One region of the Microbacterium terrisoli genome, then DNA from elsewhere that is predicted to be linked to it. Evidence: predicted binding sites of a transcription regulator. Region 1 holds the regulator's gene; the other holds the start of a gene.
The links. Region 1 encodes HspR, which represses chaperone genes until heat shock. Its sites were predicted from a motif close to AAGTTGAGTCNNNNNGACTCAACTT; they were not measured.
Positions count from the first base shown of each region.

Region 2: the regulator HspR is predicted to act here: its motif matches at 12,202-12,226, upstream of QU603_RS05215 (ATP-dependent Clp protease ATP-binding subunit).

Region 1 is NZ_CP133019.1:3,254,316-3,269,523, forward strand. Features, by position in the region: gene QU603_RS14735 (GH116 family glycosyl hydrolase) at 1-755, opposite strand, end outside; gene QU603_RS14740 (FGGY-family carbohydrate kinase) at 752-2,242, opposite strand; gene QU603_RS14745 (LacI family DNA-binding transcriptional regulator) at 2,349-3,338, opposite strand; gene QU603_RS14750 (glycoside hydrolase family 172 protein) at 3,492-4,625, shown strand; gene QU603_RS14755 (TetR/AcrR family transcriptional regulator C-terminal domain-containing protein) at 4,689-5,270, opposite strand; gene QU603_RS14760 (biotin transporter BioY) at 5,328-5,924, shown strand; gene QU603_RS14765 (energy-coupling factor ABC transporter ATP-binding protein) at 5,938-6,645, shown strand; gene QU603_RS14770 (energy-coupling factor transporter transmembrane component T family protein) at 6,639-7,250, shown strand; gene QU603_RS14775 (carbohydrate ABC transporter permease) at 7,289-8,164, opposite strand; gene QU603_RS14780 (carbohydrate ABC transporter permease) at 8,166-9,122, opposite strand; gene QU603_RS14785 (ABC transporter substrate-binding protein) at 9,187-10,533, opposite strand; gene QU603_RS14790 (glycoside hydrolase family 183 protein) at 10,843-11,997, opposite strand; gene QU603_RS14795 (DUF1348 family protein) at 12,161-12,631, opposite strand; gene QU603_RS14800 (heat shock protein transcriptional repressor HspR) at 12,742-13,194, opposite strand; gene QU603_RS14805 (DnaJ C-terminal domain-containing protein) at 13,282-14,271, opposite strand; gene QU603_RS14810 (nucleotide exchange factor GrpE) at 14,284-14,892, opposite strand; gene dnaK (molecular chaperone DnaK) at 14,895-15,208, opposite strand, start outside.
Region 2 is NZ_CP133019.1:1,243,766-1,258,973, forward strand. Features, by position in the region: gene nrdI (class Ib ribonucleoside-diphosphate reductase assembly flavoprotein NrdI) at 1-31, shown strand, start outside; gene nrdE (class 1b ribonucleoside-diphosphate reductase subunit alpha) at 13-2,184, shown strand; gene nrdF (class 1b ribonucleoside-diphosphate reductase subunit beta) at 2,255-3,232, shown strand; gene QU603_RS05170 (transketolase) at 3,529-5,388, shown strand; gene QU603_RS05175 (NAD(P)/FAD-dependent oxidoreductase) at 5,381-6,616, shown strand; gene QU603_RS05180 (hypothetical protein) at 6,631-6,813, opposite strand; gene cyoE (heme o synthase) at 6,929-7,870, opposite strand; gene QU603_RS05190 (acyl-CoA dehydrogenase family protein) at 7,966-9,150, opposite strand; gene QU603_RS05195 (MarR family winged helix-turn-helix transcriptional regulator) at 9,228-9,656, shown strand; gene QU603_RS05200 (tellurite resistance/C4-dicarboxylate transporter family protein) at 9,699-10,793, opposite strand; gene QU603_RS05205 (hypothetical protein) at 10,846-11,742, shown strand; gene QU603_RS05210 (VOC family protein) at 11,743-12,111, opposite strand; gene QU603_RS05215 (ATP-dependent Clp protease ATP-binding subunit) at 12,269-14,863, shown strand; partial or broken gene QU603_RS16420 (SLC13 family permease) at 14,883-15,053, opposite strand.

The sequences.
Region 1 (15,208 bases):
CCGTCGTCGATCAGATCGTTCCAGAACAGGCGCGCACCGTCAGGCCAGAACCCCGTGACCCACTGCGTCTTGACGGTCGTCGATTCGTCTGTCGTAGTCAGCGCCAGCGTGCCGTACCCGACGTCATCGTCCGGCAGGTCGATTCCGAAGTCGAGACCGCGCACTCCGGCGCCGGCAGGGCCGCCGTCGCGCCAGCGCACGCTCTGCGTGCCGCGCATGCCGAACGGGCCTTCGCCCCGACCGGCCGTGTGGCTCATCGAGCCGGCGACGGTGACACGCAGGGGGACCGACGCGGTGTTCGTGACGGTGTAGCGCAGGACCGCGGCGGGAATGCCCGAGGCGTCAGGATCCAGCGGCACGAGCGGCGTGAAAGCCCGCAGCGAGACCTCGACCGGCAGGACGTCGTCGGTGAAGTCGATGTCGACGACGGGATACTCACCGTGCATCGTCGCCGCCGCCAGCCGCGGCAGGCCCGCAAGGGCGTCGAACGGGGCACCGGCATCCCAATCGAACGGACCGTTCAGCCGCGCCTCGAGCACGCGCGTGACCGCTGCCGGCCCCATGTCGCCTGCCGGACGCACATGTATCGCGAAGAACGAATTCGGGTTGCGGCGGCCCTTGTCGGGCAGATTCTCGAGCTCCCAGTCGCGCAGCTCTCCGCGCGCGCCGAGCGACACCGTGCCGGTGCCGATGCCGCCGAGGGGAAAGGCGGCGCGAGCCGAGGTATGCGGGATGCCGCGAGCTCGGCGCATCATGCGACACCCCGCTGCTGCGCTGCCAGCTCGTGCATGACGTCCTTCGTGCCGGCGTACAGACGCAGGTAGCGGTCGAACAGGGCGTCATAGACGCGGGATGCCTCGGGGTCGGGCACGATGGTCTCGGCGACCGGATTCCATTCGGCGATCGACGGTGTGGCATCCGACTCCGCAATCGCAGTAGCGGCGAGGAATGCGGCGCCATAGCTCGCGCCGATCGTCGTGCGAGGCACCTGCTGGGTCAGGCCCGTGGCATCCGACACGATCCGAAGCCAGAGCGCGCCCTGCGTGCCGCCGCCCACCGCGACGATGCGCCGGATGTCGGCGCCCGCGGCGCGCATCGTCTCAACGTTGTGGCGCACGCCGAGGGCGGTCGCCTCCAGCGCCGCACGATAGAGGTCGCCGCGCGTGTGGGTGAGGGTGAGACCCGCGATCACACCGCGGGCATCGGGGTCGAGGATCGGGGTGCGCTCGCCGGCGAAGTACGGCAGCATCACGAGGCCGTGCGCACCGGGCCCGGATGCTTCGGCCTCGGCCAGCAGCGTCGGGTAATCGGCCTCGGTGAGATCTTTCAGCCATGCCGTGATGGCACCCGACGTGGCCAGCCCCCCGGCGAGGTTGCGCGTGCCCGCGAAGGCGCCGACGGTGGTCCACATAGACGGCGTGCGCAGGGTGCTCTCATCGGTCGCGATGAGGAACATCGTCGTGCCGTACATGAGCATCAGGTCGCCGGATCCGTGCGCACCCACACTGACCGCCTCGCTCCACGCATCGATCGTGCCGGCGATCACGGGCGTGCCCGTCGCGATGCCGGTGACGTGTGCGGCAGCGTCGGTCACGGCACCCGCGATGTCACCGGCCCACAGCAGCCTCGGCCGCTCAATGCCCGTGGCATATCGGTCCCACCATGGCTCGTGCCAGCCCCCGTTCTCGACGTCGTAGAGGGGAGAGGTCTGGCTGGCCGATTGGTGATCGAGCACGTACTCACCGGTGAGCTTCAGCGCGAGGAACGATGCCGGCATGAACAGTCGCCGTGCGCGCGCCGCGGCATCCGGCTCGTGGTCGAAGACCCAGGCGATCTTGGGTCCCGCCGCCTGGGACGTGAGTCGTGAACCGCCGATGCGGGTGATCTCGTCTTCGCCGAGCTCGGCGGTCATGCGGGCGATCTCGTCGCCCGAACGGGTGTCGACGCCGTACAGGATCGCGGGCCGTACCGGCAGATCGCGGTCATCGGCCAGCAGAACGCACGGCCCCATGCCGCTCACACCGACGGCTGCGACCTCAGCCTCGGGGCGCTGCCCGAGCAGGTCGCGGGCGAGGGCGGCGAACTCGTCCCACCAGATCTCGCCGTCCATCTCGACCCAGCCCGGGCGCGGGCGCTGCACGTCATGCGCGACGACGGCTGTGGCGACGATGCCACCGTGCTCGTCGACGAGCACGCCCTTGCTCGTGGACGTGCCGACGTCGACACCGAGCGTGCACCGCATCGTGACCTCCTGGACCGATCCTCGTCTGCGCCGGATCGCCGATCACGCTACACGAAATCGATTTCATGCACAATCGACGAAACAGAGGGGACCGGGCGCACCGGGCTCAGATCGCGCGTGCGACGGTTGCCGGCTGGACCTCGTTGCGCAAGACGACGGTGCGCGCCGGCTGGTGGTCGCCGCCGATCCGCTCGAGCAACAGCGTGGCGGCGGTCACGCCCATGTGCCGCGCCGGCAGGCGGACGATCGTGACCAGGCTCGGTGACAGCGTCGTGAACGGCAGCGAGCCGACCACTGCCACACCCAGTTCGGGCGGGGTGAGGCCGTGCTCAGTGAGCACCTGGATCGCTCCCACGCCGATGAGGTTGTTGCCGGCCACGACGGCGTCGGGCGGCGCGGGCAGTCGCAGCAGTTCTTCCATCGCCTCACGTCCGCCGTCCACCTGGAACGTCGAGAAGCGCAGCAGCTCGTCGGCGTCGCCGTCGAGCCCTTCGCGAGCGAGCACCGCCCGCCACCCCTGCGCGCGCTCCTGCGCCGTCTCGATGTGCGCAGGACCGGCGATGAAGGCGATGCGGCGATAGCCCGCCTGCAGCAGACTCTCGGTCGCAGCCTGGCCGGCCGTCCGGTTGGCCATGACGACACCGTCGATGTCGTATCCGGTGCCGCGGTCGACCGCGACGACAGGCCGCCCGGTCGCGATGATGTCGTCGAGGTTCGTGTGATCGGCGGCTGCGGCGAGGATCACCCCGGCCATGTGTTCGGCGATGGCGATCTGCAGATATCGCGCTTCTTTCTCTGTCTGTGCGTCCGTGTTGCACAGCACGACGGAGTAGCCGGCCTTCTGCGCGACGTCCTCGACACCTCGAGCGAGCTCGGTGAAATACGGGTTCTCGATGTCGGGGATCACCAGCGCGATGACCTCGGACTCCTGTCGGCGTAACGACCGCGCCGTGCGATTCGGACTGAACTTCAGCTGCCGCGCGGCATCGCGCACGGCAGTGACCTTCTCGGCGGAAACCCCCATGCCGTTGAACACCCGAGAGACCGTCGCGGGCGAGACGCCGGCGAGTTTCGCGACCTCGTAGATCGTGGCCATGGTCCCCCGCCTATGCAGTTCTGCGCCCGTTGACAGCGCATCCCGTCCAGAATACAGTGATGAAATCGATTGCAACAGTGGGTCGTCCAATACGGCTCACAAACAGATCCGAGGGAGCCGACCGCCGCCCTCGATGAAAGAAGAGTGCTCGCCATGACGACGATGTCGCCCGGTCTCCCTTCGCTGAGTGCCCTGAGCTCGGCGCAGACCCGATCCATCTCCCCGGAGAACTTCGACGGCTCGGCCGGCGGCGGCGGACGTGCCACCTCCGGCACCGGCGAATCGTGCGCGCGCGACCTCGGGCCAGGCTGGAAGATCTCGCCCAGCGTTGACATCAAGGCAGGCGAGACGTTCGACCTTGCGAACATCACCGGCGCCGGCAAGATCACCCACATCTGGATCACGACCCACACCGACAACTGGCGCACGCTGGTGTTGCGCGCGTACTGGGACGGCGCGGCCGAACCTGCCGTCGAGGTGCCATACGGCGACTTCTTCTGCAACGGCTGGGGTGTGTTCGCCCAAGTGAACTCGCAGATGGTGGCGGCCAATCCGCACGGCGGGTTCAACTCGTACTGGCCGATGCCGTTCCGTGACGGTGCCCGACTCACGGTCGAGAACACCTCGGCCGTCGATGTGCGCGTCTACTACCAGATCACCTACGAGATCGGCGGCGACTACTCAGGCGAAGGCTACTTCCACGCACAGTGGCGCCGCTCGAACCCCCTCGGCGAACTCGTGCCGCACACGATCCTCGAGGGCATCGAAGGACGGGGACAGTATGTCGGCACCTATCTCGCGTGGGGCGTGAACTCGAACGGCTGGTGGGGCGAAGGTGAGATCAAGTTCTACCTCGACGACGACACCGAATTCCCGACCATCTGCGGCACCGGCACAGAGGACTACTTCGGCGGTGCGTGGAACTTCGACATCCCTGGCCAGGGCTACACGTCGTTCTCCACTGCGTACCTGGGCATGCCGCAGGTCATTCACCCTGACGGGCTCTACGTCTCGCAGCAGCGGTTCGGCATGTATCGCTGGCACGTCGCCGATCCGATCCATTTCACGACGGGTCTGCCGAAGGTCGACATCCAGGCGCTCGGCTGGCGCAGCGGATGGCGTTACCTGCCGTTGCGCGACGACATCGCCTCCACCGCGATGTTCTATCTCGATCGGCCCACGGCCCGTCGACCGAAATCTCCGTCGGCCGACGACCTGGAGGTGCACCTAGGGAGCGCTCCGGTCCCCGACATCGGCGCAACTCCGCCGCGCGAGCCGCAGAGCTGACGCGGTCGGCCGCCGCCGTCTGCAACCTTCGCTCCGAAGACGCGAGGGGCGTCGTCGCCGATGTCAGGCCGATACGCGCTCGCGCAGCCCGGCGACGAGCAGGTCGACGCCGAATGCGAAGCCATCAGCCGCATCACCGACCGCGTCTGTGGCGACCACGCCGAGGCTGTCGAATTGCAGCCGCTGCTGCTCATGCGACACGTGCCCCAGCACGAAGTGCAGCACCACGGTCGACGCGCGTCCGACGGTGGGGGCATCGAAACCACCGGCCGCGATCGCCGAAGCCAACCGCTCGCGTGCGACCTCGGCGCCGAGGCCCATGCTCAGTGCACTCGAGACGACCTCCGCGCCGTCGCGATACGCGAGCAGGCTGTCGCGCAGCGCACCGGCCGCGCGGTGCACGTCCTGCGACCAATCGCCGGATGCCTCAGCCGCCGGCCGCGCGGTCACGATGCGGTCGGCGACCTCGGCCAGCAATGTCTGCTTGTTCGCGAAGTGGTGGTACAGGGCGCTGGGCTGCACGCCCAGCTCGGCGGCGAGCCGGCGCATGGTCAGATCGGGCAGCCCTACATCGTCGAGCAGGCGCAGCGCCGTGCGCACCACGTCATCGTGCGAGTGTCGTCGCGGGTTGTCGATAGGGGGCACTCCGCCACTATAGTGAACACCGTTCAGGTGAACAACGTTCAGGTAGAGGCATCCCCCATGACAGACATCTTCCCCGCCGTGCACGCCACCGCACGCCGCCGACTCGACGCGACCGACATCGCCCGCGTCGCCGTGTTCGCGGGCATCATCGCCGTGCTCGGGCTGCCCGGTGCCGTCACGATCTTCGGCGCCGTGCCCATCACGGCACAGACCTTCGGCGTGATGCTGGCCGGCGTGATCCTGGGTCCCTGGCTCGGCGCGTTGTCCATGACCGTGTTCCTGGGCCTGGTCGCCGTCGGCTTGCCGCTGCTCAGCGGCGGACGCGGAGGCCTGGGCGTGTTCGTCGGCCCGTCGGCCGGCTACCTGATCGGGTTCGTCGTCGGCGCGTTCGTCATCGGCCTGATCGTGCACGCGGGTCTGCGCAAGCCGACGCTGTGGCGCACGGCGACCGGGATCATCGTCGGAGGCATCGCCGTCGTCTACGCGTTCGGCATTCCGCTGCAGGCACTCATCACGCGTCTGCCCCTGCCCGAGACGTTCCTCACCAGTCTCGTCTTCCTGCCCGGCGACCTCATCAAAGCCGTGCTGGCCACCGCCATCACGATGACGCTCGTAAGGGCGTATCCGCGGGCCTTCCGCCGCACGTGGGCGTGATTCGGCAGCGGTTGTGATCCGTCTGCAGCATGTCACGGTGCGCCTCGGCGATGTCGAGGCGCTGCACGACGTGACGCTCGAAACCGACGCACACACAGTCGCCGTGATCGGAGAGAACGGCTCGGGCAAGTCGACGTTCGCGCGGCTGCTGGCCGGACTCGTGCCCGCAGCGACCGGTACGGTCGAGGTGCTCGGGCTGGACCCGACGCGCGACGCCGACGAGCTGCGCCGGCGGGTCGCCGTCGTCTTCAGCAACCCCGACGCGCAGATCGTGATGCCCACCGTCGCCGAGGACGTCGCCTTCTCGCTGCGCCCGCAGCGGCGGGCCCGCGGCATGCGGAAAAGCCGGAGGGATGCTGCGGCCATCGCAGAGCGCGTCGCCGAGGCGCTCGACCGGTTCGGCCTCACACCCCTGACCGAACGCCCCTCCCACGATCTGTCCGGCGGGCAGAAGCAGCTGCTCGCCCTCGCCGGGGCGTTCGTGCGCAAGCCTGATCTGGTGATCGCCGATGAGCCGACGGCCTATCTCGACGCACGCAACGCGCGGCTGATCGCGGATCATCTTTTCGAAGACGCCGGCCATCGGCTCATACTCGCCACCCACGATCTCGCCCTCGCCCGCCGGTGCGACACTGCTGTGCTGTTCGCCGGAGGCACGGTGCGCGCGATCGGCGAGCCGGCAGAGGTCGTCGCCGAGTACGAAGCGAGCCTGCGATGCTGACGCTTTACCGGCCGGGGACCGGCATCCTGCATCGCCTGCCGGCAGGACCGAAACTGCTGGGCATCGCCGCACTGGTGCTGACGGTCTCGCTGCTGCCATCGACGCTGTGGGCGGCCGGCGCAGCCCTTGCACTCGTGGTCGTGATGTTCGCTGCGGCAGGCCTGGGCGACGGGATGCTGGGGCTGCGCGTTCTCGCAGCGCAGCTGTGGTCGCTGCGATGGGTGCTCGTACTGATGCTGGTAGGGCAGCTGATCTTTCTCGGACCGGTCCTCGCGCTGGCGAACACGGGCCGCGTGGTCGCTGCGCTCGCGCTGGCGGGACTTCTCGCCCTGACCACGCGCGTGAGCGATCTGCTGAACGCGATCGAGCGAGGACTCAGCCCGCTGGCGGTCGTGCGGCTCGACCCGGCACGCATCGCGCTCATGCTCACGGTCGCTTTGAGCACCCTGCCGGTGATGGGCCGGATCGCCCGCGACGTGCGCGACGCACAGCGGGCGCGCGGTGCCCGAGCGAGCCTGCGCCACTTCGCCGTGCCCTATCTGGTGATGTCGCTCAAGCACGCCGACGAGCTGGGCGACGCGCTGGCTGCCCGAGGCGTGCGGTAGCCGCCTCCGCTCGTCAGCCCGACGTCACGCCGCGCGTGTCATTTCAGACCGGCCATTTTGATGTTGCCGATGATCTGCCGCTGGAAGATGAGGAACAGGATGATCACGGGGGCCGCAGCAAGGACCGATCCCGCCATGAGCAAGCCGAGCTCGGAACTGCCTCGCCCGGTGCGGAACGTCGCGAGGTACTGCTGCACGACGAACTTCTCAGGGCTGGTGATCGTCAGGATCGGCCAGACGTAGGAGTTCCAGTACGCGAGGAACGCAGTGATGCCCATGACCACGAACGGTGGTTTGGACAGGGGCAAGAAAAGGAAGTAGAAGATGCGCAGGCGCCCGCAGCCGTCCAGCATCGCCGCTTCTTCGAGACTCGAAGGGATGCTCAGATAGAACTGCCGGATGAAGAAGATCATCGCCGCAGTAGCGGCTCCCGGGATGACCAGCACCGACAGACTGTCGAGCATGCCGAGGTCGGTCACGACGATGAAGCTCGTGAGCAGGATCGTCATGCCGGGGATGAACATCGTGGTGATGACGATGACCCACAGCGTGCGCTTGAACCGGAAGTCGAGCCGAGCGAAGGCATATGCTGCCAACGAGTTGACGGTCAGCGCGAGCACGGTGAACAGGACCGCTCCGAGGAACGTCCATCCCATCGTCACGAGGAAGGTCGGATCACCGAGGATCTGCACATAGTTCTGCCACTTCCATACATCCGGGAAGAACTGGAACGGCGTGGAGATGACTTCCGTCTTCGACTTGAAGCCGGCGATGAACAGCCAGAGCAGAGGGAAGAGCGCGGCCAGCACGAAGACGACCCCGACGATCGCCTTGCCGATGGTGTAGAACCACCACGCCGTCGAGTGCTTCGAGCGTCGACGGGCCGGCGCGATCTGCTGTGCGAGGGTGGCCATGTCAGTCCACCAGCCTCTCTGAGTTGACGAACTTGAAGATGAGCGCCGAGACGGTGCCGAGCACCACGAACAGCAGCAAGGCGGCGGCGATCGAGTAGCCGACGTTCACGTCGTTGGTGAAGTGGTTGAAGATGAAGAGGTTCGGCAGCGTGGTCGAATCGAGGGGCCCACCCTGCGTCATGACCAATGGCAGGTCCAACTGCTGGATTGCCGCGACGAAACCGGTGACCAGCAGGTAGAGGATGATGTTCTTCATCTGCGGGATGGTGATGAAGAAGGTCCGCTGCCACCAATTGGCGCCTTCCATCGCGGCGGCTTCGTAGTACTCGGTCGGGATGTCGATCATCGCGGCCACCATGATGAGCGAGGTAAGCCCCATCCCAAGCCAGACCGCCGGAATGGCGATCGCCAGCAGTGCCCATTTGGGGTCACCCAGCCATGCGATGGGGTCGATGCCGAACAACCCGAGGAACGCGTTGAGCAGGCCGCCCGAGTAGTCGTAGATGATCACGAAGATGATGGACGTGATGACTGTCGAGATGATCGTCGGAAGATAGATCGAGACCTTGAGGATGCTGGCGAATCGTCGAGAGACGGCGACGACCAGGCTCGAGAAGGCGAAGGCGAGCAGAAGCATCGGCGGTACCGTCATCGCAACGAACACGAAGCCTCGTCCGATCGCGGCCCAGAACAGCGGGTCCGTCAGAACGTTGATGTAGTTGCGCCACCCGACGAATTCCGGCGCCTTGTAGAAGCTCCAGTCCTGAAACGAGAGGAACGCCGCATAGATCGCGGGCCAGATCACGAAGATCCCCAGAAGCACCACGGCTGGCAGCAACAGCCAGTAGGCGATCTTGCCGTCGCGGTACAGATAGCGACGATGCCGCTGGCGCGCTTCTCGCGCGTTCGGCGCCGTCACGATCTCGGTGTCGGTCATCGTCGGATGCATAACGGTCATGCTCTCACCTCTTCCGGGCGCTCTTCGGGGGCCGGTAGCGCCCGGCCCCCGAACAGTCCGCGCCTCAGTTCTTGGGCGCCTTGCTGGGCAGATCGTTCTGCTGGATGACCTTCGCGATGGCCGCGTCCGCGGTCTTGATGGCCGCATCCGGCGAAGCTGCACCCTTCATGACCGACTCCATCGCGGTGCCCACGGCCAACGAGACATCCCAGGGATAGGTGGGCTCGGGGATCGCCGTGGGGGCGATGTCCTTGATCACGATGTTCGACCATGGCGCGTCAGCAGCGTGCTCGTCCTTCGCGACGGCATCCTGAACCGACTGGCGCACCGGAATCTTGGTGAACTGCGTGTTCACGAAGAACGGCACGACATTCGCCGGGTCGCCGGCGATTGACCACTGCAGGAATTGGCCCGCCGCCTTCGCGTGCTTGGTCTTCGCGTCGATGACCCACTTGAAGTTGCCGAGCGTAGTGGCCGTGCGGCCATCGGCCTGCGGCGCGTTCGGGAATGCCCCGACGCCCGTCTTGGTCAGCATGTCTTTGTAGTCCGAGCCGATCTCGGACATCATCCACGATCCTGACACCTTGAAGGCGACCTTCTGCTGGCCGAAGTCCTTGCCTTCGACGTACGCGGCCAAGGCCTGCTTGGGCATGTAGCCCTTGTCCCACAGCTGCTTGTACTCGTTCATCAGGTCCCGGTAACCCTGATTGTCGATGTCAGGCTTGGTCCAGTCGGTGGTGAGCGCCGTGTGCCCCGCGAAGTTGAACTGCTGGCCCACTGTGGACCATGCGAACGTCGCAGCGTCGCTGGCAGGCGAGATGCAGTACTGTCCTGCCTTCAAGGTCGGCTTGATCTTCGCGCACGCTGCCATCAGGTCGTCCCAGGTCGCGGGGCCCGCCGACGCGTCCACACCGGCGGCCGAGAGCATGTCCTTATTCCAGAACAGGACCGTCTGCGCCTCCATCAGCAGCGGATAAGCATAGAACTTGCCGTCGAGCTTGGAGACCGACTGGGCGAACGGCATGATCTCATCGAGCGCCTTCTGGTCGACCACCTTGCCGAGGTCGTACAGCTGACCCGCGTTGACAGCGTCCTGGATCGGCCCAGAGTGCGTGTAGATGTCGGGCGCCTTGCCCGCCGCCTGGGCAGCCTTCATCTTCTGATCCCAGGCGTCGGCGGGCACCTCCGTGTCGACGACCTTGATCTTCGTCTGGGAGTCATTGAACTTCTTGACGATGTCCTTGTACCAGGCGTTCTCGGGTGGAGTGAACGTGCGATGCCAGAAAGTGATGGTGGTGACGCCGCCGTTGTCGGCGCTGTTGCTTCCGCCACCCGAGCATCCCGCGAGTGCGAGCCCCGCCACGATGACCGCGGCGCCGACCGCAATCAGCCTGCCCTTACTCTTGTGCATTCGTCCTCCTCAGGAACACGACTCGCCTGCGAGCCGTCGCTGTGCCCGGCCTGCGACCGGATGTGGGGCGAGGGGTGACCCTGGCTTCCCGTAAGTCACCGTTGATCTCGTCGCTGGCCAGAGTAGACGAAATCGATTTCATAAGCAATGGCCAAACTCGCTCTGAGTCCACCAGCGAGCTTCACGCCCCCTGACCGTCGGGTCTGCAGAATGCCGCGACTCCGCCTGTCTCTGCCCGAGCAGGCTATGAACGGCGCCGCGTCTCGCCATATATCGATTTCACAACGGACCACCTGAGATCCGCTGTCATCACGCCTTATCGAGGTGCACCGAGTACCAGAACACGTTGTAGGGACCCCACAGCGACATCGCGAAGTAGATGGTGCGCCCACCGTCAGCGACGTAGCGCGGGTTCATGAATGGTGCGTACAGCCCCGGATATTCGGATGCCGCAGCCAGCTCGATCGGTTCACCCCAGGGTCCCCACGGCGTAATTCCCTCGCGGATGTATGCGTTCCCGGCGTCCGAGTATGTCATGACCCAGCGATCAAGATACGTCGACCACATCACGGAGAGTTCGCCGACCGTGCCGTCGACGACCGTGGCCGCGGCATCCATGTCGGAACTCCAGCGCGGCGCACCACCCGGTGACGTCCCCACGAAGTACGTGTACGCGCTCTGGTCCTCGACATCGCGCGTCGTGGCAGGCACGCGCATGAGCTGCACACCACCGAATCGGCCGGCCGGTATAGCCCAGAAATAGACGAACTCCGTGCCGCCGTCCTCGACGTGCGCGGTCGCGACCTGGATGAAGTTCGAGCCCCCGGGCCACCGCGGCGTCAGCTCGCTCCACGTGCGACCTTCGTCGGCAGACTTCGCCAGGCTCGAGTAGTTCGCATCCCACACCCCGGCATCGCCCCAATGCCGCACCGACATGTAGAAGATGTAGAGGGCGCCGTCGACGCTGAAGCCGTAGGTCGGGATCTTCGTCACTTCGCCAGTATCGTCGGGCTCGTGCTTGCCTTCGACCATCGCCACTGCGAGGCCGATGTCGTCCGATGGCGCCCAGCCATCGAAGGTGATGCCGTCGGACGGATCGTCGTCGGTGCTGTACGCCGACACGTTCGACCGCCAGAACCCGCCCTGACCGCCGTAGCTATCAGGGTCGCGATCGCCGAACGTGTCGCCGAACAAGAAGAACGTCTTGTCTCCGATGGTGGTCATGGACCCGAGGTCCGTGCCCGCCACGCCCACGCTCGCGGTGTCATTGATCGCGCCGGGGCCGGTGAGCTTCGCGATCTGTGTCAGGTCATCGACACCAGCGAGCACGAACGGCTTGTGCGGGTCGATGTGCAGCCTCATTGCGTCACCGCTGGTCGTGCAGCCCGCGAGCGAGCTCGCGACGATGATGGATGCCGCGGCAGCGGCGAGCGCGCGCAGACGACGGTGATGTTCACGGGGCATGACCCTCCTTGATCTCGCCCATCACATCACGAAATCGATTTCAGCACCAGGCGGCGGCGCCCCGCATCCTCGTCACCGGTCGACCCCTACGCGAGATCAAGACCTCGCCCGCCTTGGTGATGCGGTAGGTGAACGGTGCGTGCGCTGCCATCGAGCGCTGCAGCTACAGACCGAGCTCGGTCAGTCCGGCGTGCCCTTCGGGCCGCGGGCCCGGAGCATCCCACCGGTACAGCCGGTCGCCTTCGGCGATCTGCAGGTCATTGATGCTCGCGTGCCGGAACAGGCAGCGGCCGTTCTCGTCGAACTCCCACTGCTCATTGCCGTAAGAGCGATACCAAAGCCCATCCTTGCCCTGCGACTCCGACGCGAACCGCACCGCGATGCGATTGCCGCCGTACGACCACATCTCTTTGATCAGCCGGTAGTCGCGCTCGCGATCCCACTTCTGCGTGAGGAATGCAACGATCTCGTCATGTCCGCGCACCCACGTGGTGCGATTGCGCCATCGGCTGTCGGGAGCGTACGCGGCAGCCACCCGCTCCGGGTCGCGGGTGTTCCACAGGTCCTCCGCCGCGCGCACCTTGGCCACGGCATCGGCTTCACTGAACGGTGGGACGATCGGCGTGCCTGCCATCGTCATCTCCTTCGTCGGCGGCTGCGCGCGTCCGCGGCCGCGCCGATGCGGCCGCTCGTCGGCGTGCGACAGCCCTACGCCCAGGGTAGGCCCGTCTGCGAGGCCGCGGCTCACTCGTCGTCGTCGGGATGACGCGGACGCCACAGGACGATGTCGGTCGAGCGGCGCACACGCCGCCCGTGCCGCAGGGAGACGACCGCGCCCGTCGCCCCGGCGGCGAACACGCGAGCGCCGGGCCGGTTCTCGACCTCGACGCGCACCCGCGCCTCGAGGGCCTGAACGCGCACGTGCAGTTCGCGCACCCGGCTCTCGAGCTCGAGGATGCGCACGATCGCCGGCAGGCTCATGCCGTCCGCCGACATGCGCGCGACCTCGCGCAGCTGCTCGATGTGCCGGATGGAGTACCGGCGAGAGCCGCCCTGCGTGCGCGCCGGCACGACCAGACCGATCCGGTCGTACTGGCGCAGCGTCTGGGGGTGCATTCCGGACAGCTCGGCGGCCGCCGCGATCGCGAAGACGGGAGAGTCCTCGTCGATCTCGTGCTCAGGCTTGCGCTGGGCCATCTGGAATCACCTCCTGCCTCTCTTCTCGTTGCTCACTGTGGGCTCCGTGCCCGCTTCTACCCGCTTCGCTCGCTCAACGATCGCGGATCACGCGCGGGACTTGGCCATCATGTCTGCCCGCGGATTCTCTTTCGGCTCGACCGCGGCGAACTGTTCGAGCGCCGTGCGGGCCGCGTCGTCCAGATGCGCGGGCACGACCACCTGGACCTCGGCAAGCAGGTCGCCGGTGCCCTTCTTGGTGACCACTCCGCGTCCCTTGACCCGCAGCACGCGTCCGGACGGGGTGCCGGGGGCCACGCGCAGCCGCACCGGGTCGCCGCCCAGGGTCGGCACTTCGATCGTGGCTCCGAGGGTCGCCTCGGTGAAGGTCACCGGCACCGTCAGGCGCAGGTTCAGCCCGTCACGGGTGAAGACAGGATGCGGCCGCACGCTCACCGTCACGACGATGTCGCCGTTCTCGCCGCCGTCCGGGGACGGACGTCCGCGGCCGCGCAGGCGCACCTTCTGGCCGTCGGAGACACCGGCGGGGATCTTCACCTTGAACGACTTTCCGTCTTCGCCGGCCAGCGAGATCGTCTCGCCCCTGACGGCCGTCGTGAAATCGAGCGTCGTGCGGGCCGTGACGTCCGCCCCGCGCTGCGGGCCGCCGAAGCCGCGGTAGCCACCGGTCGACTCGCCGAAGCGCCCCGACCCGAAGCCGCCGGGCTGCTGCCCGAACATCGAGAAGATGTCCTCGAAGTTGCCGGCGGACTGGTACCGCCCGCCACGGCCCTGACCGAATGCGCTGAAGACGTCTTCGAAGCCACCAGCGCCCTGGCCGCCCGCCGTGAAGCGGGCGCCCGAGCCCATCGCACGGATCTGGTCGTACTCCGCGCGCTGCTCTTTGTCGCTCAGCACGGCGTATGCCTCGCTGATCTCCTTGAACTTCGCCTCGGCCGCGGCATCACCCGGGTTCGAGTCCGGGTGGTACTTGCGCGCGAGCTTGCGGTACGTCTTCTTCAGATCGGCGTCGCCGACGTCCTTGGACACCCCGAGCGTCTTGTAGAAGTCCTTGTCGAACCAGTCCTGACTGGCCATCGCGCCTCCTGGCTATTCCGCGGGGACGGCGACGACGACCTTCGCAGGCCGCAGCTCGACCTCGCCGAGCCGGTAGCCCGTCTCGACGACCTCGAGCACCGTGGGCTCTGTCACGCCGGGCGTCGGCTGCTGGAAGACCGCCTCGTGGTGCTGCGGATCGAACGCATCCCCGGCCTCGCCGTAGGAGACCACGCCGAGTCGATCCACGACGCCGCGGATCTTCTCGGCGATCACCGAGAAGGCGCTGCCCTCTTCGAGGTCGCCGTGCTTGGCTGCCCGATCGAGGTCGTCGAGCACAGGGAGCATGCCCTTGGCCACCTCGCCCCTGGCGCGATCGATCTCGACCCCGCGCTGCTCCTCGGTGCGCCGGCGGTAGTTCGCGTACTCCGCCTGCAGCCGTTTGAGGTCGTTCAGCAGCGTCGACTCGAGGTCGGCGAGCTTCGCGTCCTCGGCTGCGGCATCCGGGTTCTGGGCCGTGCCCAGAATGTCATCGACGGTCAGTTCGTCTGCGTTCTCGTTCTCACCGTCACGGGTCCCGTCCTGCGCGTCGGGGCCGGAGGACTGCTCCTCCGGCCCCTCGCCCGGACGGACCTCGTCATCGTCGAAGTCCTTGCCGGTCATGGTTACTTCTTCTCGTCCTCGTCGTCGACGACCTCAGCGTCCACCACGTCCTCTTCGGGGTTCGGCGCGGAGCCGTCGCCCGGGTCGGTCGCGTTCGGGTCGCCCTGGGCTCCCTCGGACTGCGCGGCCTGGTAGATCGCCTCGCCCAGCTTCTGCTGCGACTGGTTCAGCGTGTCGTACGCGGTCTTGACCGCGTCGTCGTCATCGCCGGCCAGCGCGGTCTTGAGTGCGTCGACATCGGCCTGCACGCTCTCCTTGACGTCGGCGGGCAGCTTGTCGTCGTTGTCCTTGATCAGCTTCTCGATCGAGTACGACA
Region 2 (15,208 bases), 1.6 Mb from region 1:
TGGATTGGAAAAATGGTGGAAGCTGCAGTGACGGAACAGGTTCCGTTCGAGACCGGGTTCAAGACCGATGCGCGGTTCGACGGGATGGACTACCACGAGCTGAACGCGATGCTGAATCTGTACGGCGCGAACGGAGAGATCCAGTTCGACGCCGACAAGCGCGCCGCGCGGGAGTACTTCCTGCAGCACGTGAATCAGAACACCGTGTTCTTCCATTCCCTCAAGGAGCGCCTCGACTACCTCGTCGAGAAGGAGTACTACGAGCCGGGCGTGCTCGCGAAGTACCCGTTCGAGTTCATCCAGAAGCTCAACGACCACGCCTACGCGAAGAAGTTCCGCTTCGAGACGTTCCTGGGCGCGTTCAAGTACTACACGAGCTACACGCTGAAGACATTCGACGGCAAGCGCTACCTCGAGCGCTTCGAGGACCGCGTGGTGATGACCGCGCTGGGGCTCGCCGACGGTGACCAGGACCTCGCCGTCGACCTCGTCGACGAGATCATCTCGGGTCGGTTCCAGCCGGCGACGCCGACGTTCCTGAACACCGGCAAGGCGCAGCGCGGCGAACTCGTGAGCTGCTTCCTGCTGCGCATCGAAGACAACATGGAGTCGATCGCCCGCGGCATCAACTCTGCGCTGCAGCTGTCCAAGCGCGGCGGCGGCGTGGCGCTGCTGCTCTCGAACATCCGCGAATCGGGGGCTCCGATCAAGCAGATCGAGAACCAGTCTTCCGGCATCATCCCGGTCATGAAGCTGCTCGAAGACAGCTTCAGCTACGCGAACCAGCTGGGTGCCCGTCAGGGCGCCGGCGCGGTGTATCTGAACGCCCACCACCCCGACATCATGCGGTTCCTCGACACCAAGCGCGAGAACGCCGACGAGAAGATCCGCATCAAGACGCTGTCGCTGGGCGTGGTCGTGCCCGACATCACGTTCGAGCTGGCCAAGACCGGCGACGACATGTACCTGTTCAGCCCGTACGACGTCGAGCGCGTGTACGGCGTGCCGTTCGGCGACATCTCGGTCACGGAGAAGTACCACGAGATGGTCGACGATCCGCGCATCAAGAAGACGAAGATCAACGCGCGCGAGTTCTTCCAGACCCTCGCCGAGATCCAGTTCGAGTCGGGCTACCCGTACATCATGTTCGAAGACACGGTGAACAAGGCCAACCCGATCAAGGGCCGCATCAACATGTCGAACCTGTGCAGCGAGATTCTGCAGGTGAACACGCCGACCACGTATCACGACGACCTGTCGTACGACCAGATCGGCAAGGACATCTCGTGCAACCTCGGCTCGATGAACATCGCTCTGGCGATGGACGGCGGCGACCTGGGCAAGAGCGTCGAGACGGCCATCCGTGGGCTGACCGCCGTCAGCAATCAGAGCCACATCTCGTCGGTGCGCTCGATCGAGGACGGCAACGACCGTTCGCACGCGATCGGCCTCGGGCAGATGAACCTGCACGGCTACCTCGCCCGCGAGCACGTGCACTACGGGTCCGAAGAGGGCCTGGACTTCACGAACATCTACTTCTACACGGTGCTCTACCACGCGCTGCGCGCGTCGAACCGGCTCGCCATCGAGCGCGGTGAGACCTTCGACGGCTTCGCCGATTCGACGTACGCGTCGGGGGAGTTCTTCGACAAGTACGTCGAGCGCGAGTGGGTGCCGAGCACCTCGAAGGTCAAGGAGATGTTCGTCGGGCACGCCATCCCCACACAGGAGGACTGGCGCGAGCTGAAGGCATCCATTCAGGAGCACGGCATCTACAACCAGAACCTGCAGGCGGTGCCGCCGACCGGATCGATCTCCTACATCAACAACTCGACCAGCTCGATCCACCCGATCGTGTCGAAGATCGAGATCCGCAAGGAAGGCAAGCTCGGTCGCGTCTACTACCCGGCGCCGTTCATGACGAACGAGAACCTGGAGTATTACCAGGACGCGTACGAGATCGGCCCTGACAAGATCATCGACACGTACGCCGTGGCCACTCAGCACGTCGACCAGGGCCTGAGCCTGACGCTGTTCTTCAAGGACACTGCGACCACGCGTGACGTCAACCGGGCGCAGATCTACGCCTGGCGCAAGGGCATCAAGACGCTGTACTACATCCGCGTGCGCCAGATGGCACTCGAGGGGACCGAGGTGGAGGGCTGCGTCAGCTGCATGCTGTGACAGCCGCCGGTCGCTGAGCGAGCGCAGCGAGAAGAAGCGCCGCACCGTGTACGTGAGAAAGAGAAATGACATGACACCCGAACCGCTCAAGCTCCTGGACAAGGTCCAGGCGATCAACTGGAACCGCATCGAGGACGAGAAGGACCTCGAGGTGTGGCACCGCCTGACCGGCAACTTCTGGCTGCCCGAGAAGGTGCCGCTGTCCAACGACGTGCAGTCGTGGAACACGCTGACGCCGGGTGAGCAGCTGGCGACGATGCGTGTGTTCACCGGGCTCACGCTGCTGGACACGATCCAGGGCACGGTGGGAGCCGTTTCGCTGATCCCCGACGCGATCACGCCGCACGAAGAGGCCGTGTACACGAACATCGCGTTCATGGAGTCGGTGCACGCGAAGAGCTACTCGTCGATCTTCTCGACCCTGGCCTCGACGAAGGACATCGACGAGGCGTTCCGCTGGTCGACCGAGAACGCGAACCTGCAGCGCAAGGCCAACATCGTGCTGGACTACTACCGCGGTGACGAGCCGCTCAAGCGCAAGGTCGCCTCGACGCTGCTCGAGTCGTTCCTGTTCTACTCGGGCTTCTACCTGCCGATGCACTTCTCCTCGAAGGCGAAGCTCACGAACACGGCCGACATCATCCGCCTCATCATCCGTGACGAGGCCGTGCACGGCTACTACATCGGCTACAAATACCAGAAGGGTCAGGAGCACCTGGACCAGGCGGCGCGCGACGAGCTGAAGGACTACACGTTCTCGCTGCTGTATGAGCTGTACGACAACGAGGTGCAGTACACGCAGGACCTCTACGACGGCCTCGGGCTGACCGAAGACGTCAAGAAGTTCCTGCACTACAACGCGAACAAGGCGCTCATGAACCTCGGCTACGAGGCCATGTTCCCCTCCACCGTCACCGATGTGAACCCGGCGATCCTGTCGGCGCTGTCGCCGAACGCCGACGAGAACCATGACTTCTTCAGCGGGTCGGGCTCGTCGTACGTGATGGGAAAGGCCGAGGCCACCGAGGACGACGACTGGGACTTCTGAGACTGTGGGCGCACGGCGGTGAAGAACGGCATCCTGCTCGCTGACGCGGAGCGCAGACGCGGCTCGGGCGGCAGGCAGGGTCCGTATCCGCCTCTGCCACCGCTGCCCGATCCGGGTCAGGCGGGGCCGCCGCCGACGCGCTGAGCGGCAACTGTGTCTTCTGTTCGCCGGCCGTGACCGACGCGTAGCCTGGTGACACGGCCGGATGTCGGCGGTGGATCGCCCAGGCGCAGCGTGAGCGCCCGAAGCACGACACCATGCGATCTCTGGCCGAACGGCAGTGAGGGAGCATGGACATGGATGACGAGCAGTTGTCGTTCGCGCGGGAGTTGGCGGCGCAGTTGCGGGTGGATTCGATTCGGTGCAGCACGCAGGCGGGTTCGGGGCATCCCACCTCGTCCCTGTCGGCGGCCGATCTGATGGCGGTGCTTCTGGTCGGTCACCTGCGCTACGACTGGGAGCGGCCCGCGCTGGCTGCCAACGATCACCTGATCTTCTCCAAGGGCCACGCCTCGCCGTTGCTGTATTCGATGTTCCGTGCCGTGGGTGTGGTGGACGAGGACGAGCTGATCAACACTTACCGGCAGTTCGGGTCCCGCCTGCAAGGCCATCCGACGCCGGTGCTGCCATGGGTGGACGTGGCCACGGGGTCTCTGGGGCAGGGGCTGCCGGATGCGGTCGGTGTCGCTCTGGCGGGCAAATACCTGGACCGGTTGCCGTTTCATACCTGGATCCTGTGCGGGGACAGCGAAACGGCGGAAGGTTCCATGTGGGAAGCGCTGGACAAGGCCAGCTACTACAAGCTGGGAAATCTGACGGCGATCATCGATGTCAACCGCCTCGGCCAGCGCGGTCCCACCGAGTTGGAATGGGACCTCGAGCGGTACGCAGCCCGGGTGAGGGCGTTCGGCTGCGCGCCGGTGATCATCGACGGACACGACCTGGCCGCAATCGACCAGGCATTGACCGAGGCGCGGACCTCGCAAGACGTTCCGACCGTGGTGCTGGCCCGCACGATCAAGGCCAAGGGTGTGCCCGAGATCGAGGATGAGAACGGCTGGCACGGCAAGGCGCTTCCACCGGAGATGGCCGAGCGCGCCATCGCTGCCCTGGGCGGCCGATCTGAGCTGCACGTGACCACGGCCGGTCCGGAAGCGGGGGAGCCGGCGATCGCGGCGAACCCGGAGGCTCAGGTCCTGCTTCCCACGTACGAACCAGGGCAGAAGGTTGCCACACGGGCGGCGTTCGGCGCCGCCATTGCGGCCCTGGCCGCGCGGCCTGAGATCGTGGTCATCGACGGGGAGGTGGGCAACTCCACGCATGCGGAGGAATTCGAGAAGGTCGCACCGGAGCGCTACTTCGAGGTGTTCATCGCGGAACAGCAGCTGGTGGCCACGGCGGTCGGCGTGGCGGTGCGCGGGTATGTCGCCTTCGCTTCGACGTTCGCCGTGTTCTTCTCCCGCGCGTTCGATTTCGTCAGGATGGCCGGGATCTCCCAGGTGGACATTCGCCTGGTCGGCTCCCACGCGGGAGTGGAGATCGGCCAAGACGGCCCGTCGCAGATGGCTTTGGAGGACATCGCCTCGCTGCGGGCGGTGCACGGGTCGATCGTTCTCTGTCCGGCCGATGCCTCCTGCGCGGTGAAACTGACCGCCGCGATGGCCGACACCGCTGGGATCGTCTACCTGCGCACCACGCGCGGAGCGTACTCGGTGCTCTACGGGCCTGAGGAGGACTTCCCCATCGGGGGATCGAAGACGCTTCGCGCCACGCCGGAGGATGACGTGACCCTGATCGGTGCCGGTGTGACCGTGCACGAATGCATCGCGGCGGCCGAAGAACTTGCCGGTGTCGGTGTCAGCGCGCGGGTCATCGACCTGTACTCGATCAAGCCGTTGGACCGAGACACCCTCATTCGCGCCTGCCGCGACACCGGCGGCCGCTTGGTCGTGGCCGAGGACCACTATCCCGAGGGCGGCATCGGCAGTGCCGTGCTCGAAGCCCTCGCCGACGCCGACGTGCCCGTTCGTCTGGCCCATCTGGCGGTCAAAGACCTCCCGACGTCGGGGACACCGGCCGAGCTGCTCAATGCCGCCGGCATCTCCGCACGCCACATCGCTGACGCCGCTCGCCGGCTGGTCGGCGACCATGACTGACGCAACCGACGCACAGCAGATGGTCATCGTCGGCGCGGGGCTGGCCGGCACGGGTGCGGCGGCAACGCTGCGCAAAGAGGGCTACACGGGCCGGGTCGTGCTGATCAGCAGCGATGCCGCACAGCCCTATGACCACGTTCCTCTGTCGAAGAACCACCTGCGAGACGAGCCGGGGTACCACCGACTGTTCCTGCACGACCCGGCGTTCTACCGCGAGCAGCGCATCGACCTGAGGCTCGACACGACGGTGACCGCGATCGATGCCGCAGCCCATCGCATCCGGACAGACGGGGGCGGAGGCGTCGCCTATGACAAGCTGCTGCTGGCCACCGGTTCGCACAACCGCCCGCTTGAGCTTCCGGGCAGCGACCTGGACGGAATCTTCTCCCTGCGGACACTGGGGGAGGCCGACCGCCTCAAGGCAGCACTGGCACGCGCTCGGCGTCTGGTCGTCGTCGGCGCCGGCTTCGTCGGCTGCGAGGTCGCCGCGTCGGCGCGGCAGCTCGGGGTGGATGTGACTCTGGTCGGCAGCCGGGAGCTGCCGATGCTGCACGTCCTGGGCCCGGTCGGTGCCGCCTACTACCGCGACGTGCACCAGGCCCACGGCGTTCACCTGTGCATGCCCGCGACGGCATCCGAGTTCCGCGGCACCGATGGTCGGGTGCGCTGGGTGGTGCTCTCGGACGGCACCGAGCTGCCGGCAGACGTCGTCGTGGTCGGCGTCGGCGCGCTGCCGGACGTGCAGCTGGCCGAGGCGGCGGGTATTCCCGTGGACGACGGCATCCTCACCGATGACACGCTCGCCACCGGCGTGGCTGACGTGTACGCGGCCGGCGATGTGGCGGCCGTGCCGTATCGCGCACTGGGCCGGCGGTTGCGGGTCGAGCACTTCGCCACCGCGCTGTCTCAAGGGCCCGTCGCCGGCCGGAACATGCTGGGTGGCAACGTCCCTTACGGCGCGGTCCCGTTCTTCTTCTCCGACCAGTACGACGTGTGGATGGAATACACCGGGCACAACACCGGCGATACCGACACGGTGATCCGCGGCGATGTCGCGGACGGTCGATTCGTCGTGTTCTGGCTGCGCGGCAGTCAGCTCGTCGCCGCGATGAACATCAACATCCGCGGCGTGCCCGACATCGTCACTCCGTTGATCGCCGAGGGTATTCCGGTCGACCGGGCAGCGCTCGTCGATCCGAAGACCGATCTCGCGTACGTGGCGGGGTAAGCCCGCCATGACGGCTACGGATTCTGCATGAGGATGGCGGCGGCGATGCCCGCACCGCCGAGCACGACGGCCGGCACCACCAGGATCAGCAGCGCCTGCCAGGCGCGGTATCTCTCGTACGCTCCGGTGAACCGTGCCGTTCCCACCGTGCCGACGGCCCAGCGCGTCGCTTTGCCGTGTTGCGTGCTGGACGCCATCATGCCTCTTCCCGTGTGCGACGGGTGTCTTCTCGCCGTGTCTTCACCGTACGCCGCCCGCAGCCGGGGAGGGCCCGCTGGGCGCAAGTCCGCTGCCGGAGCCGTCTGAAGAGCGTCAGGGCAGCAGCGCGCCGACCGACAGCATCAGGCACAGCGCGAGGATCATCCACATCGAACCGTGGAACATGCGGTGCGACCACTGCTCGACATCACGCGTGCGCAGGCCGACGACGGCCAGGATGATCCAGACCAGGCCGAGCCCGCCCATCACGACGGCGTAGGCGATGCCGACGTAGCCGAATGCCGGCAGCAGCAGCGAGGCCGCCACGAACAGCACCGTGTAGATGAAGATCTCCCACACGGCCCGGCGGATGCTGCGCACCACGGTGATCACGGGCACGCCGGCGCGCGCGTATTCGTCGCGCCGGTAGATCGCGATCGAATAGAACTCGGGCATCTGCCAGAAGAACATCATGAGGAAGACGGCGATCGCGGCCACGTCGAACTGCCCCGACGCGGCGATGTAGCCGCCCAGCACGGGAGCCGCCCCCGAGACGCTGCCCACGAGCGTGCCGTGCACCGACTTGCGCTTCGAGAGCGCGCCGTAGAGCCAGACGTAGACGACGAAGCCGCCGACACCGGTGGCCACCACGAGCCAGTTCGTCGTCAGGATCAGCAGTGCGACACCCAGCACGCCGAGCACGATCGAGAAGATCGTTGCGGGCACGCCCTTGATGGCTCCGGTCACCGTCGCGCGGGTGCTGGTGCGGCGCATCAGAGTGTCGATATCGCGGTCGAGCACGTTGTTCAAGACGCACGCCGAGGCGATGACCAGTGTGCTGCCCACGACGACGCCGACGAACACGATCCACGAGAACTCGAACAGTGCCGCGGCCAGCAGGTAGCCGGCGACCGTCGTCAGGACATTGCCGTACAGCACGCCCGGCTTGGTCAACGAGTAATACCGCGTGACGGCACTGAGAACACCTGGGCGCGTCGCACGCGCGGCAAGGGCGGCGTCCGTTCCCAAGCGAGATGAGGTGGCAGAGTGGCTCATACATCCCGATCGGCTGGAAGGGCTTCAGCCAGCCAGTTTACCCGCTCGCGAGGCGCCCACGTCCCACGGCGCGCATGCCGGGATGGTGCCGGCGCTCAGCTGAATGCGTCGCTTCCGGTGAGCTCTCGCCCGAGGATCAGGGCGTGGATCTCGTCGGTGCCCTCGTAGGTGCGCACCGCCTCGAGGTTGGCCATGTGGCGCATGACGGGGAACTCGTCGGTGATGCCGTCGCCGGCGAGGATGCTGCGGGCCTGGCCCGCGATGCGGATCGCCTCGCGTACATTGTTCAGCTTCGCCACACTCAGCTGCGCGGGCGTGAGGGTGCCGGCATCCCTCAGCTGTCCCAGATGCAACGCCAGCAGGGCGCCCTTCTCATACTCGAGCAGCATGTCGGCCAGCTGCGCCTGGATGAGCTGGCGCGCCCCGATCGGCGCACCGAACACGTGCCGCGTGCGCGCACGGTCGACGGCGACCTCGAGGCACGTGCGCGCAGCGCCCATCGCGCCCCAGGCGATGCCGAACCGCGCCTCGTTCAGACACGTGAACGGCCCGCGCAGCCCGCGTGCGTCCGGCAGCCGGGCATCGTCGGGCAGGCGCACATCGTCCAGGTCGATGTCGCACTGGATCGACGTGCGCATGGCGCGCTTGCCGGTGATCGGGCGCGCCGTGAAGCCGGCGGAGTCGGTGGGCACGACGAATCCGCGCACTCCCTCATCGGTCTGCGCCCACACCACCGCGACATCGGCGATCGAGGCCAGGCCGATCCAGCGCTTCGTGCCGCTGAGCAGCCAGTCAGCCCCGTCGCGTCGGGCGAAGGTGGTCATCGCGGCCGGATCGCTGCCGCCGGCGGGCTCGGTGAGGGCGAAGCATCCCACCGCGCGTCCGGCCGCCATCTCGGGCAGCCAGCGCCGCTTCTGATCGTCGGACCCGAAGGTCGAGATCGCCGTCATCGCCAGCGACCCCTGCACAGAGACGAACGTGCGCCAGCCGCTGTCGACCGCTTCGACCTCGAGGCACGCGGCGCCGTAGCTGACGGCGCTCGCTCCCGCGCAGCCGTACCCGTGCAGGTGCATCCCGAGCAGGCCCGCCTCGCCGAGCGCCGGGATGTGCTCGGCGCGCAAGCGCTGCGTCTCGAAGTCGTCCTCGATCGTGGGCGCGAGCACGTCGCGGGCCACCGTGCGGGCGACCTGCTGCCATCGGCGGGCCGCGTCCGGCAGCAGATCGTCGAGGCAGAAGACGCGTGCAAGGGCCTGTTCGCCCGTCAGCGGGTCATCGGTCACGATGCGATCATCGCAGATCCCCGCCGTCGCGGGCACGGCTCGCGAGCGCCACAGGGCCGAAGACTACGATGGATGCCATGCCTCAGCCGCGCCGGTTCAGCCCTGTCATCTCGCTGCTGACGCTGTCGAGCATCTGGGACGTGCAGTTCAACAAGCAGTTGAAGGGCCTCGGGCTGACCACCCGCAAGTACGGGCTGCTGGCACACATCCAGGCGATGCCCGGCATCTCGTTCTCCGAGCTCGCTCGCCGCTCGCAGATCACCGTGCAGACGGCCCACACGGCGGTTCGTGCGCTCGTCGACGACGGGCTGGCGATGGATGCCACGTCCCACGCCGGTGCGGCATCGGACCTGCGCGTGACCGAACAGGGCTCGGCGGCGCTCGCCGAAGCCGACGCGCGTCTGGAGAAGCTCGACGTCGCCTTCGGTGCGGATGCGCCGGTGCTGGCCAGCGCGCTGGAGGGCCTGCACGAGAAGCCGTTCGGCGAGAGCCTGCAGGGTCGCTGACGCGGCGGCCGCCGCCCGATGCCGTAGGCTCAGCCCGCGGGATCAGCGCGCGGGAGCCGCGGCATCCGGGTCCGGAGTCGGAACGCGCGCAGGGCGCAGGACCGTGCGCCACAGGTTCACCAGCATCCAGATGAACGTGCCCGTCCACGCGGCCAGCGCCACCCAGCTCTCGCCGTACCCGATGGCGTGCACGATCGGCAGGTGGTCGACGTCGCCGAGGAACTGCGACCCCACGCCGTACATCCCGAGCGGGAAGATGATGCTCCACAGCGTCGCCTCGTAGCGGAACGGGATGCGGTGGCGAACGTGTCGCCACCAGCCCGCCATGATCAGCGGAGGGATGAGCCACGTGCCGAACGCCCAGAAGAAGACGGCAGCGCCTGCGATGAGGCCCCGGGTGGCATCCACCATCGGAGCATTGGCCATCTCGACGATGCGGGCACCGGCCACGACCGTGATCGCGGTCGCACCCATCGCCACCCAGTACGGGGGAGTGAGGTCGGCGGGCCGGAACGGCACCGTCAGCATGCGCACGCCGACGAACACGCCGACCGCGCAGTACAGGAAAGTGCCCACCGACCAAGAGAACACCGCCAGCAGCGCGAGCAGGCCGCGCCACTGCGTGAGCTCGACCTCGAGGGTGGCCGCGAGCACCGCGATCGACTGACTGGCGACGGCCCAGATGAACCAGGTGCCGTTGGCGGTCGTGATGGGTGCGTTCTTGCGGTCGCCGAGCACGGCGGTCCACGGCACCGTGTAACCGAGCACGATCCAGGCGACCGAGGCCACAGCCAGCAGCGCCACGGCCACGCCGTGGAACCCGTCTTCTTCGCTGATGCGGCTGCCGAGCACGCAGGTGGCGGCCACGAACGTGAAGAATCCGAAGGCGCGCGCGGGGTCGGCGAAGTCCTCGGCCATCGCCGACCAGTGGCGCACGATGCGGATCGCGTTGAGCACCAGCAGCAGGACGTATGCCGCGCCGGCGATCACCAGCAGAAGCAGGGACACCGCCGCCCAGTCGTCGGTGCGCATGCCCACCGAGACGATCCCCGTCGCCATGACCAGGGCGAAATAGCCCGGTGTGAGTCCCTCGACGGCCTTGTCGAGTCTGTCGGACAACGAAGGGGGCGTGGACACGCCCCCAGGCTAGTGCCACGGTGCGCCGCGCGCGGGGTGCAGGATCGTGAATATGCGATTGTCGAGCACGTCGTCCCAGCGCACCTATCGGTACCTTCGAATCACCATCGTCGGGGCCGCCCTGGCGCTCGTCCTCGGATTGATCGTCGTGTTCGCAACCGACGGACCGGTCACCTCGATCAGTGCGATGTTCTACACCTCGGGGCGCACAGTGTTCGTGGGCGCGATGTGCGCGATCGCGCTCGCGCTGGCTGCGCTGTCGGGGCACAGCGTCGAGCAGCTGCTGCTGGATGTCGCGGCTGTGTTCGCCGCGATGATCGCGTTCGTGCCGACGCCGATCGCCCCGGGCGACGTGTCGGGGCTGATGCCGGGGTGTGCGGGCGGAGGCGGGTGCGTGCCGCAGGCGGAATGGGCCACCGTGCGCACCGGTGTGCTGGTGCTCGGCATCGCTGCGGTGCTGGTCGCCCTCGTGGCCGTCGTGCTGGCCCGCGTGCAGCGCAGGGTCACCGCGGGTGTGATCGCCGGCGCGGCGATCACGGGCCTGCTGGGCGTCGGCCTGGTCGTCTGGCTGCTCGTCGCCCCGGACGTGCTCGCGGCCCAGGGCCACATGGTGGCCACCAGCGGATTCTTCGGGCTGATGGTCGCCGTGGCCGTCATCAGTGCGGTGACCGCGCCGCACGCGACACGCCGTGCCGTACTGCGCGCGTCGGCGGGCACGCGCCCGGAGCCGTGGCGCCTCGTGTACACCGTGGTGGCGGTCGGGATGCTCGTGTGCGTCGCGTATCTGCTGGGTGTGGCGATCGTGCGCGTGGCGGGCATCGATCTGACCGGGCATCCGTGGGTGCTCGGAGGCGAACTGGGCCTCGTCGCGTTCTTCGCGGTGTTCTGGATCGCCCAGACCGCACAGAAATGGGACGAGACGGACCCGTCGATCCTGCCCGAGGGCTGACTACCGCACCGGCATCTGCTGCAGGGTCCAGCGGTTGCCGTCGGGGTCGCGGAACGTCACGAACCGGCCCCACGCCTGCTCATCGACGCCCTCCGCGTCGACGCCCAAGCCGCGCAGATGCGCCAGCGCCTCTTCGGCGTCGGGGATGACGACCTGGATCGTGTTCTGCCGCCCCGGCTCGAGCTCGATGCCGAGGTTCGTGCCGAACGCGATCGAGCAGGCCGAGCCGGGCGGGGTCATCTGCACGAAGCGCAGCCCCTCGAACGGCGTCTGGTCGTGGTCGGGGTGGAAGCCGATGCGAGTGTAGAACTCCTTCGCTCGGTCGACGTCGGTCACGGGGACGAAGATCAGCTCGATGCGCCAGTCCATGGGAATCCTCCTGGGGTGATGTGGTTTCACCCTATGCAGGGGTTCCGACATCCCGAATGCTCCAGGAATACGATCGCCGAACAGACGTTGAACTTGATATAACAGTGCTCAAGTTTCTAAACTTGACACCCCAAGACTCATCTTTTGGAGAACACGAATGAACGACGATGGCACCACCCCGGTCGAGGGCGCCGCAGACGGCGCGGGCGCGTTCGACGATTTCCTGGCGCGCTACCTTGCCGGTGAGCGCGCTCGCGAGCAGCGCTCGATCGATCTGAGCCGGTTCTTGACCTCGCGCACGCAAGACGTGCTGCAGCGCTCCGCGCAGTACGCGCTGGACCGCGGACAGCGCGAGGTCGACACGCTGCACCTGCTGCACGTGCTGATGCAGGAAGGTCCTGCCACCGAGGCCGTGCGCCGCATCGGCGCCGATCCGGCCGCGATCGCGCAGGCGGTCGAAGAACGGCTGCCGTCGGCGGTCACCGGCCAGAACGCCGCCGACGGGGCGATCATCACGCCCCCGCTGCAGCGCGCGCTGTTCCACGCCTTCCAGGTCGCCCGCTCGTCGGGGGCCACATATGTCGACCCCGAGCACCTGTTCTTTGCGATCGTGCTCAGTCAGGACACGCCCGCGGGCCAGGTGCTGGCCCGGGCAGGGGTGAGCGCCGAGGCCCTCAGCCAGGGCATGCGCGAGACCGTGACGCCCAGCGGCGCGTCGGCCGGCGCCGACCGGGAGGAGGGATCCGAGACCCCGATGCTCGACCGATTCGGCACCGACCTGACCGCACTGGCCACCGAGGGTTCGCTCGACCCGGTGATCGGCCGCGCGGTCGAGATCGAGCAGACCATCGAGATCCTCAGCCGCCGAACGAAGAACAACCCGGTGCTCGTGGGCGCCGCCGGCGTCGGCAAGACCGCGATCGTGGAGGGCCTGGCCCGCGCGATCGTGGCAGGTCAGGTGCCCGAGCAGCTGCGCGGCAAGCGCGTGATCGCGCTCGACCTGCCGGGCATGGTCGCCGGCACCCGCTACCGCGGCGACTTCGAAGAGCGGCTGACCAAGACGATGGATGAGATCACCGCACGCAAGGACGAGCTGATCGTGTTCATCGACGAGCTGCACACCGTGGTCGGCGCCGGCGGCAACGGCGACGGCGGAATGGACGCGGGCAACATCCTCAAGCCGCGCCTGGCCCGCGGCGACCTGCACCTGATCGGCGCGACGACGCTGGACGAATACCGCCGCATCGAGAAGGATGCCGCCCTGGAGCGCCGCTTCCAGCCCGTCAAGGTGGGCGAGCCGAGCGTCGAAGACGCGGTGAAGATCCTGCACGGACTGAAGCCCGCATACGAGCTGCACCACGGTGTGACCTACACCGATGCTGCGCTGCAGTCGGCTGCAGAACTGTCGGACCGTTACCTCACCGAACGGGTGCTGCCCGACAAGGCGATCGACCTGATCGACCAGGCGGGTGCTCGGCTGCGCCTGCGGCTCGGCCTGCAGACCGATGCCGCGCAGCTCATGCAGCGCCTGGCCGACCTCGAGGCCGACAAGAATGCGGCCGTCGCGGCCGAGCACTACGAAGACGCCTCGCGCATCCGCGACGAGATCGGCGACGTGCAGAGCAAGCTCGATGAGGTCGCCGCCGGCGCGGGCGGACCTCACGCAGAAGCCGTCGTGGACGAGCCCGAGATCGCTGCGGTCATCAGCCGGTCCACCGGCATCCCGGTCTCGCGCCTGACCGAGACCGAGCGCGACCGCCTGGCCTCGCTCGAAGACGAGCTGCACGCGCGCGTGATCGGGCAGGATGACGCGGTGACCGCGGTCGCCAAGGCCGTGCGGCGCAACCGCACCGGCATGGGCGACGCGCACCGGCCGATCGGGTCGTTCCTGTTCTTGGGACCGACCGGCGTCGGCAAGACCGAGCTGGCCAAGGCTCTGGCCCAGTCGCTGTTCGACGACGACTCGGCCGTGATCCGGTTCGACATGAGCGAGTTCGGCGAGCGGCACACCGCCGCGCGGCTGGTGGGAGCCCCTCCCGGATACGTCGGCTACGACGAAGCCGGTCAGCTGACCGAGCGCGTGCGGCGCAACCCCTACGCGGTCGTGCTGTTCGACGAGATCGAGAAGGCGCACCCCGACGTGTTCAACCTGCTGCTGCAGGTGCTCGACGACGGGCGGCTGACCGACGGTCAGGGGCGCACGGTCGACTTCCGGAACACGGTGGTGGTCATGACATCGAACCTCGGCAGCGAGTTCCTCGCATCTCGCGGCGGTGCCATCGGCTTCCTCGCCGACGGCGGGGGAGAGACCGGATTCGGCTCACAGCAGCAGCTGCGCGACCGCATCTTCGCGAAGCTGCGCGAGGCGATGCGGCCCGAGTTCCTCAACCGCATCGACGAGATCGTGCTGTTCCGCAAGCTCGGCCGTGACGAGCTGCGTCAGATCGTGCACCTGCTGCTGGCTGCGACGCAGAAGCGCGTCGCCGGTCGCGGAGTGCACGTCGAGGTCACCGACGCCGCCGTGCAGTGGCTGGCCGACCACGGCTACGAGCCCGAGTACGGTGCTCGGCCGCTGCGTCGGCTCATCCAGCGCGAGGTCGATGACCGCATCGCCGACCTGTTCGTCTCGGGCGCTCTCGGCGACGGGGGAGTCGTGCGAGTGGATGCCGCAGCCGACGCCCTGCTGGTGACGGTCCAGGCGCCTGCAGTGGCATCAGCAGCGGCACCATCAGCACGCTCACCACGAGTGTGATCACGGTGAACGGTGCACCGATCTTGACGAAGTCCGCGAACCGGTAGCGGCCGGGCTCGACGACCAGCGTGTTGACGGGAGATGAGACCGGCGTCATGAACGCCGACGAGGCGGCCAGCGCGACCATCATGGCAAACGGATACGGCGAGACGCCCAGGTGCACGGCCGTCGAGATCGCGATGGGCGCCATGAGCACGGCGGTCGCCGTGTTCGAGACGAACAGGCCGATCACCGCGGTCAGCGAAGCCGGTGAGCGTCTCTGGCACCGTGAGGACGCCCGACAGCGGCAGGGCGACGATCACGAGGTCGAACGTCACAGGCTGCCTCTCATCCGGGCGGCGTGGT